Linked DNA regions of Puniceicoccus vermicola. Each later gene encodes a partner of the first gene's protein in a complex. Links are inferred from orthologs where the notes say so. Each region holds a gene or a part of one and is shown on either strand. Other genes may lie near its edges.

The links. Proteins that work in one complex are often made in the same cells at the same time.
Region 2: rny (region 1) and pnp share a complex: the UniProt entries of both Bacillus subtilis proteins name them as parts of the possible RNA degradosome complex. The link is inferred for Puniceicoccus vermicola from one-to-one orthologs.
Region 3: rny (region 1) and H5P30_RS00130 share a complex: the UniProt entries of both Bacillus subtilis proteins name them as parts of the possible RNA degradosome complex. The link is inferred for Puniceicoccus vermicola from one-to-one orthologs.

Annotation. Positions count from the first base shown.
Region 1 is NZ_JACHVA010000139.1:44,754-47,620, forward strand. It holds rny (ribonuclease Y), read right to left. Parts: upstream 2,186-2,867; coding sequence 815-2,185; downstream 1-814. Other genes in the region: H5P30_RS20510 (ABC transporter permease subunit), read right to left, coding at 1-334; H5P30_RS20515 (hypothetical protein), read right to left, coding at 554-772; aroC (chorismate synthase), read left to right, coding at 2,522-2,867. UniProt on the Bacillus subtilis protein: Endoribonuclease that initiates mRNA decay. Initiates the decay of all SAM-dependent riboswitches, such as yitJ riboswitch. Involved in processing of the gapA operon mRNA, it cleaves between cggR and gapA.
Region 2 is NZ_JACHVA010000035.1:200-3,140, forward strand. It holds pnp (polyribonucleotide nucleotidyltransferase), read right to left. Parts: upstream 2,575-2,941; coding sequence 427-2,574; downstream 1-426. Other genes in the region: rpsO (30S ribosomal protein S15), read right to left, coding at 2,705-2,941. UniProt on the Bacillus subtilis protein: Involved in mRNA degradation. Catalyzes the phosphorolysis of single-stranded polyribonucleotides processively in the 3'- to 5'-direction. Necessary for competence development in Bacillus subtilis.
Region 3 is NZ_JACHVA010000004.1:15,939-18,764, forward strand. It holds H5P30_RS00130 (6-phosphofructokinase), read right to left. Parts: upstream 2,068-2,826; coding sequence 934-2,067; downstream 1-933. Other genes in the region: H5P30_RS00120 (DEAD/DEAH box helicase), read left to right, coding at 1-13; H5P30_RS00125 (ParA family protein), read left to right, coding at 169-921; ahcY (adenosylhomocysteinase), read right to left, coding at 2,293-2,826. UniProt on the Bacillus subtilis protein: Catalyzes the phosphorylation of D-fructose 6-phosphate to fructose 1,6-bisphosphate by ATP, the first committing step of glycolysis.

The sequences.
Region 1 (2,867 bases):
CGATGGCCAGAGCGAGGAGGAAGCCGGGTACGGCATAGGCGAGAGTGATGGGGAAGTGGTTCCCAATGATCTCGGTGACCGAATAGCCGGGGTGCGAGTAGGAATAGCCGGGATCGAGTCGAGCGATGTTTCCGAGGAAGCGCAGGTATTGATGCCAGAGCGGAAGATCGAGTCCGTAGAAGGCGACGATTTCTTCCCGACTGGACTCGGGGATCTTCTTTTCATCGGCAAACGGATCCCCTGGAGCGGCGCGGACGAGAAAAAAGGTCAGGGTCGCGACCGCGAAGAGTATCGGGATCGAAATGAGAAGGCGTCTGACGAAGAAGCGAAGCACTTTCCGCTACGCTGTCTCGCCTCTGTCGCTTGGGCTAGGAAAAAATCAAGGAGGATGCGTGGGGGGCCTGCGAAACTAGCGGAATTTGGGGGAGAGGAATTACGAAAGCCATTTCTAGTGGAGTCCGCAGAGGAGCCTCTTTCCTTGGGGGATTATCGAAATCGCTATCGCGCTTCCGCTTCGAGAATTGCGTTGCGACGGATCGACCCTATACCGAATTTAGTAAGTTTTGACCGTTATGGTGCAGCGCAGAATCGAAGCAGCGCAAGGCGCAGGGATCTGATTCGTATCGAGATACGCTCCGATCCCTGCAACGCCGCGACCTTCGATTCTGGGCGCATCCCCCTGGGACGGGCGGGAAATGAGCCTGAGCAGCGTTAGCTCAAATGGCACGGGTCGCAGACCCGCCTCCAATTGGGCCGCCTCGCTCAGGCTCATTTCTCATCCCGCCATAACTATCAAAACTTCCTAAATTCGGTATCACTTCGCGGTTTCGCAGAAGCGGGACTCCCGGATCACGGTCACCTTGATGGTGCTGGGATACTGGAGCTCGTTCTCGATGCGATGGCGAATCTGCAGGGCGAGACGCTTGGCCTGATCGTCGGGTACGTTTTCCGGATCGACGATGGCGCGGATCTCGCGGCCCGCTTGGAGGGCGTAGCAATCTTTGACGCCTTCGAAGCCGCGGGCCAGGTTTTCCAAAGAACGCACCCGCTGGATGTAGCCCTCGGTCGAGTCGGCGCGGGCTCCGGGGCGAGCGGCGGAAATACTGTCCGCCAGCATGACCAGTCCGGCGTAGGGGCTCTCGGCGGCGACCTCCTCATGACTGGCGGCGACCGCGTTGATCACTTCGGGCGGCTCGCCGTGGTGACGGAGGATTTTGGCGGCGGCCGAAGCATGGCTCCCTTCAAATTCGTGGCTGATCGCCTTGCCCAAGTCGTGGAAAAGCCCCGCGCGCTTGGCCAGAACCGGGTCGAACCCGATTTCCGAAGCGAGCAGGGAACAGAGAAAAGCGACTTCGATGCTGTGATCGAGAGTGTTCTGGCTGAAAGAGTGGCGGAAGTGGAGTTTACCGAGGAGGGAAACGATCTCGGGGTGGATGGAGGAGAGGCGGAGTTTGCGGATCGCTTCTTCACCGAGGCTGATAACGGCCTTATCCATCTCGGCCAACGCTTCTTGGTGTTTTTCCTCAATGCTCGCCGGATGAATTCGCCCATCTTTGATCAAGGCTTCCAAAGTGACGCGGGCGATTTCCCGGCGGACCGGGTCGAATCCCGAGAGGAGGACCGTGTCCGGCGTTTCGTCGATCAGGAGCGAGACCCCGGTCACGGATTCAAAGCTGCGAATGTTGCGGCCTTCCCGCCCGATCAGGCGTCCCTTCATGTCGTCGTTGGGCAGGGAGACGGTCGTCGAGGTTTCTTCCGACATCGGGGTGGATCCGACGCGTTGCATGGCAGCGAGGAGGACAGCGCGGGCGCGGGCCTCGACTTGAGCCTCGGGCACGTCGAGTAGATCGTGGCGCAATTCTTCGAGATACTCCTCCGAGCTCTCCTTCATCTGGGCCGTGAGCTCGGCACGGGCGTCTTCGCGGCTCATCCCGGCGATTTCGAGGAGGCGTTGTTCGAGGTTGGCACGGTTTTCCTCGGCTTCCTTCCGGGTTTCTTCGGTCTCTTGTTGAATGGATCGGACGCGCTCGATGCGTCTTTGCAGTTCCTCAGAGGGTCCCTGCTGGGCGTGACTTCCCCGCTTGGCCCCCCGGGGAGGCCAATACTTGAGGGCAATGATCACTGCGGCGGCGGCTAATGTCGCTGCCGAGAGAGCAATACCCACTTCGGTCCAAATTTCAGTCATATAGAGAGAATCGGGAGGAAGTGGGGTGGATCCTCCGGTCATCCAGTGTAAAAAATTTACGGCTGGAGAGTCCTGCGAAGCAAATAAAAAAAAAGGCCAGGCACCCTACGGCACACGCGGACATCAGCTACCGTTGCTCCCTTCCGGGCCTGGCGGGGTTCACTGGTCCTGCGTTGCATAGGACCCGGCCAGAAAGAATCCAACACCCGAAACCTCCTCGATGCAACCGAAAACCCCCTCCATTTTTCGAGACTTCTGCTGATGCGGCCCGGGAAGCGACGTAGATCCGCAAAAGTTGCGGTTGTCTGAATGCAGAAAGCTGCTAGGAAGGGGGGAATGAGCAGTATTTTCGGCACGCTTTTCCGTATTTCTTCCTGGGGTGAAAGCCATGGGAAGGGGATCGGAGTCGTCATTGATGGATGTCCCCCGCTTCTTCCTTTGTCGGAGGCCGACATCCAGCAGGCCCTCGACCGTCGTCGGCCCGGGCAGAGCTCGATCACGACCCCCCGCAAGGAGAAGGATGGAGTGCAGATTCTTTCCGGGGTTTTCGAGGGGGAAACCACAGGAACCCCGATTTCGATGGCCGTCTTCAATGAGGATCAGCGTTCTTCGGATTACGGCGAGATGAAGGAAAAGTTTCGCCCCTCGCATGCGGATTTTACCTATCAGGAGAAGTACGGCA
Region 2 (2,941 bases), on another replicon or contig:
CCTTTGGTTAAGGAACGAATGTGGAGCGGAATGGCGATAGCCGTTTCGAAGTCTTGGGCTCCGTGCGGGAGCGTTGATCTCTGATGCGTTCCCGCCGGGACCCAGTTGAAGCTGCTGTCCTACTGGAGGGCGTCGGATCGGGACGTACCCGCTCAGCTTTAGCTGCGCGGTCTTGCACGATGGAGTGTCTTCTCACGGTTCAGAAGGAATTTGGAACGGAATGGCGATAGCCGTTTCGAAATCTTGGGCTCCGTTCGGGAGCGTTGATCTCCGATGCGCCGCCGCCGGGACGCAGCTGAAGCTGCTGTCCTACTAGAACAGCTGGATCGGGGTTGCCCGCTCGTCATTCAGCTGCGCGGACCTCCGCACACAAAAAAGCCCGGCGGTTTCCCGCCGGGCTTGATGAAAGATATTACCGGTTTTGGCTTAGGCTTCGGCGTCGGCCGTTTCTGGCTCGGCTTCTTCGGCCATGGCGGCTTTGCGGCTGAGCTTGACGCGGCCCTTGTCGTCGATGCCGATGCATTTGACGACGAGTTCGTCACCGAGCTTGCAGACGTCTTCGGTCTTCTTGACGCGGAAGTCGGCGAGTTCGGAGATGTGGCAGAGGCCTTCCTTGCCGGGGAGACATTCGACGAATGCGCCGAAGTCCTTCACGCCGCGAACGATACCCTTGTAGATCCGGCCCACTTCGATCTCTGCGGTGCAGAGGTCGATTTCTTCGATGGCGCGTTGGAGCGTGTCGGCTCCGCGGGCGAAGACGAGCAGGCGACCGCTGTTGTCCTCGTTGATGTCGATTTCGGCACCGGTAAGTTCCTGGATGCGGCGGATGTTCTTGCCGCCGGGGCCGATGAGGGCACCGATCTTGTCCGGATCGATCTTCATCGAGTGGATGCGCGGTGCGTTCGGGTTGATCTCGGTGCGCGGTTCCGGCAGAGCTTCGGCCATCTTGTCGATGATCTTCAAGCGAGCTTCCGTCGCGGCTTCGATCGCTTCGTGAGCGATGTCGAAGGGGATGCCCTGGATCTTGAGGTCCAGCTGGAATCCGGTGATTCCGTCACGGCTACCGGCGATCTTGAAGTCCATGTCACCGAAGTGGTCTTCCGCACCGATGATGTCGGTGAGAACCTTGTACTTGGTGATTTCGCCTTCGTCGTTCATCTCGGTGACGAGACCGGCGGAGATCCCGGCGACCATGGCCGAGACCGGCACCCCGGCGTCCATCATTGAGAGGCAACCTCCGCAGATCGAAGCCATGGAGGTCGAGCCATTGGAGCCCATGATCTCGGAAACGATCCGGATGGCGTAGGGGAAGTCGTCTTCGGACGGAATGATCGGCAGCAGCGAGCGCTCTGCGAGATTTCCGTGACCGATTTCACGACGACCGGTGAAGCCGAAGCGACCGGTTTCCCCGACCGAGTAAGGCGGGAAGTTGTAGTGCAGGTAGAAAGACTTGGCATTGGCGCCGCCGGTGAGGGCGTCGAGGTCCTGCGAGTCTTTGCTGGTGCCGAGAGTGGTGTAAACCAGAGCCTGGGTTTCGCCGCGGTTGAAGATGGCGGTGCCGTGAACCTTCGGGAGGACGCCGGTCTGAGCCGAAATCTCGCGGAGGTCTCCGGGGCCACGTCCGTCGGCGCGCTTGCCCTTTTCGAGGATGTTCGAGCGGTAGACTTCTTCCTGCAGCACTTCGAATGAGAGGGAGATCTGATCTTCGTCGAATTCCTCTTCGCCGACCTTGGCCTTCACGGCTTCGGCGACTTCGGCCTTGATCTTGTCGACGGCGGCCCCGCGGGACTGTTTATCGTCGATGAAGATCGCTTCTTCGAGCTTGTCCCCGGCCAACTCGCGGCAAAGGGCGAGGATCTCGGGTTTGGCGATGTAGAGTTCGAATTCGCTCTTGGCCTTGGCGACCTTGGCAGCGAGTTCCTTCTGTGCGGCGATGATCGGCTGGATCTTTTCCTGGCCGTAGGCGAGGGCTTCCTGGAAGCGTTCCTTCGAGATGAAGTCAGCGCTGCCTTCGATCATCATCATCTCCTTCTCGTTCCCAACATAAATCAGGTCGAGGGTGGAGTCGAACATCTGCTCTTGCGTTGGGTTGACGACGAATTCGCCGTCGATTTCACCCACGCGAACGCAGCCGACTGGGCCGTTCCATGGAATGTCCGAGACGATCAGAGCTGCCGAAGCGGCGTTGACCATCAGGATGTCCGGCTCATGGATCCCGTCGATCGAGAGGGCCATGCCGATGACCTGGACTTCGTTCATGAATCCCTTCGGGAAGAGGGGACGCAGGGGACGGTCGCAAAGACGGGAGGTCAGGATTTCCTTCTCGGTCGGGCGAGCTTCACGCTTGAAGTAGCCACCGGGAAAACGTCCCGCAGCCGCAAACTTTTCGCGGTAGTCGACCGTGAGAGGGAAGAAATCCTGTCCCGGACGGAGAGTTTTCGCGGCGCAGGCACTCGCAAAGAGAGTGGTCTCGCCGAGAGAGATTGTGACGGCGCCGCTTGCCAGATTGGCAAGGCTGCCGGTACCGATTTCGAGGCCGAGTTCTTCAACCCGGACGGTGTGCTTTTGTTCCATATCTATTACCTAGGTGCTTGAGTTGGGGTTTGCGCGCACAGCGGCGTTCCGCATGTGGCTTTGGTCTTCCCTCTTCTCATGCATCCCAGGGAAGACACGGTGATTCTTGAACTTCCGTAAAAAAGGCCGGTTATCGGCGGATGTTCAGACGTTTCAGCAGCTCGTTGTACTTGTCGAGGTCGTGGCGCTTGACGTAGTCGAGCAGTTTACGACGGCGAGCTGTCATCTTCAGAAGTCCGCGGCGGGAGTGAAAATCCTTCCGGTGCGTACGAAGGTGTTCGGTCAGGTGAGAGACGCGTGCGGTCAGCAGCGCAATCTGGACCTCAGCGGAACCGCTGTCGCCTTCGTGAGTCTGGAATTCAGAGAT
Region 3 (2,826 bases), on another replicon or contig:
ACCCTCCGAGTGATTGGTTCGCGGCCAAATTGGGGGGAAATGGGTCTTCCGCTCCATTTGGCAAGAGAAGAACCCCAAAGTGGCCCATAAATCGCTGCAATTGTGCCAATTCTGTCGCATTCTTGACCCAGCGAATTCCAGCCTGTTCAACAGGGCTCTACCGTCATCATGAAGATCCTTTCCCTCTATAATTTGAAAGGTGGTGTGGGAAAAACCACGACCGCCGTAAACCTTGCTCACGCTGCAGCGCGGGACGGTTTCAACGTTCTCCTCTGCGACCTCGATCCACAGGGTGCCTCCACTTTCTACCTCCAAGCGGCTCCTCCGACAAAGATGAAAACGGGCAAACTCCTCAAAGGAAAGTCCTTCGCCCATAAACAAGTCCGCGAAACCGAGTTTATCCACCTCGATGTTCTGCCCGCTCACTTGGAATTTCGGAATCTGGACCGGAGACTCGACGAAGAAAAGAAATCGGACACCGCTCTCGCCTCCCTCTTCGAGGGATTCCACGGCGACTACGATTTGATCATCGCCGATGCACCCGCTGGACTGACGCTCCTCTCGGAAAATCTTTTCCAACTATCCGATCTGGTTCTCGTTCCTACGATCCCCTCAACCTTGTCCCTGAACTGCTTCGAACAGGTCTCCGAATTTTTCAAAAAGGAAAAACTCTCCAAGAAGAAGTTAAAGGGATTCTTCTCCATGGCCGACACCCGTAAACGCCTGCACCGGGAATCCATCGAGAAAGTCTACCACACCCCGAACAACCCCTTCCTCGAAGCCGTGATTCCCTCTGCCAGCATTGTGGAGCAAATGGGAGAACAGCGACGCCCAGTATCTGCCTTCGCCCGCAATAGCCGAGCTGCCAATGCCTTTGGCGACCTCTGGAATATTGTTCGCGCGGAACTGAAGATCGACTGAGCCCAGCTCCGCTCAACCGAGGCAGGTGTCTACCTCGAGAGCCGCACGGACCCAATCATGATCGAGAGGGACCGTCTTACAGAGACCCGCCACTTCTTCGAGCGGCACCGAGGTCACTCCATCCCCCGCAACGGAGACCATTCGGTTATATTTCCCCTCTGCCAGCAATTCCCCCGCTTTCGTCCCGAGCAATGTGCAAATCAAGCGGTCGCGCGCTGATGGAGACCCGCCCCGCTGGACATGCCCCAGTGAAGTCGTCCTTGCCTCAAGATCCGTCAACCCCTGGAGCTGGCGAGCAATTCGGCTATCAAGAGATTCCTGCACCAGATGAGGTCCTTCGTGGAGCTGACGAGCCTTCTCCTCCTTCGGGGTCGATTTCTTCTGCTTTTTCCCGCCCTTCTTTTCTTCCTGCTTCTGCTGAAACTCTTTTTCGGAAAGCGCCCCTTCCGCCACGGCGATAATCGAAAACCGCTTGTTGTGTTTCCGGCGTTCCAACAAATGCTCAGCCACCCGATTCAGATCGTAGGGCTTCTCGGGCAAGAGAATCGCATCGGCGCCCCCAGCCACTCCTGCCCCTAGCGCTAACCAACCAGCCTTGTGCCCCATCAACTCGCAGACGATTACCCGATGGTGACTGGTCGCCGTGGTGTGAAGCCGGTCGATCGCCTCGGTGGCTGTGCTCAAGGCCGTATCGAAACCGAAACTCACATCGGTCTTGGCCACATCGTTATCAATCGTTTTCGGCAGGGTAATCACCGGCAACCCGGCTTCCCGCAACCGCTGGGCATTCTTCTGCGTTCCGTTCCCCCCGAGGCACACCAAACAATCAATCTGCCGCGAGAGCGCGTTCGAAACGGCTACATCGGTCATATTTAAGACCCGCTCGCCCATCGGCATCTTGTGGGGCTTATCCCGACTCGTCCCCAGGAGAGTTCCTCCCAAGGTTAAAATCCCGGATACCGCCACATTCTCCAGAGGCAGAAATCGATTCTCGACCAACCCCCGAAATCCATCCGGAATCCCGAGCACCCGAATTCCGTGCTTCATCGCCGACTTCGCCACTCCACGGATCGCCGCATTCAAACCCGGACAATCCCCTCCTGACGTCAAAATTCCAATGCAACGCGTCTTTCGTTTTGCAGCCATGCCTAAATTCAATCCTCTCCCCCTGGAAATGGCAAGGCAGACTCACCAACTTGCATCGCGTCAATCATTTTTAGCCAGACTACTTATCGCAGTGATCTCCCACCCTCGACTGCGTAACTCTTTCGGATCCTGGCCATCTCCAAATCCCCGTAAGCTGTTGTTTCCCAAAAAGAAAGGCCGATGAGCGAATGCCCATCGACCTTTCGGAAAGAGACTCTGTCGAGACTAGTATTTGTAGTGCTCGGGCTTGTAAGGGCCGCCTACTTTGACACCGATATATTCGGCCTGCTCTTCGGAAAGAACCGTGAGCTTGGCTCCGATCTTTTCGAGGTGCAGTCGGGCAACTTCTTCGTCGAGATGCTTGGGAAGGATGTAGACGCCGGGAGTGTATTTTTCGACGTTCTTCCAAAGCTCGACTTGAGCCAGAACCTGATTGGCAAACGAGTTCGACATCACGAAGGATGGGTGACCCGTCGCACAACCGAGGTTGACGAGGCGACCTTCAGCGAGAACAAAGATCGAGTGTCCATCCGGGAAAGTCCACTGATCGACCTGCGGCTTCACGTTCATCAACTTCACCCCTTCGGCATTCTCCAGCTTCTCCATCTGGATTTCGTTGTCGAAGTGACCGATGTTACAAACGATGGCTTGGTCCTTCATCTTCTCCATGTGAGCGAAGGTGATGATGTCCTTGTTGCCGGTCGTGGTTACGTAGATGTCCGCCGTGCCAAGGGTATCCTCGACCGGGGCGATCTTGTA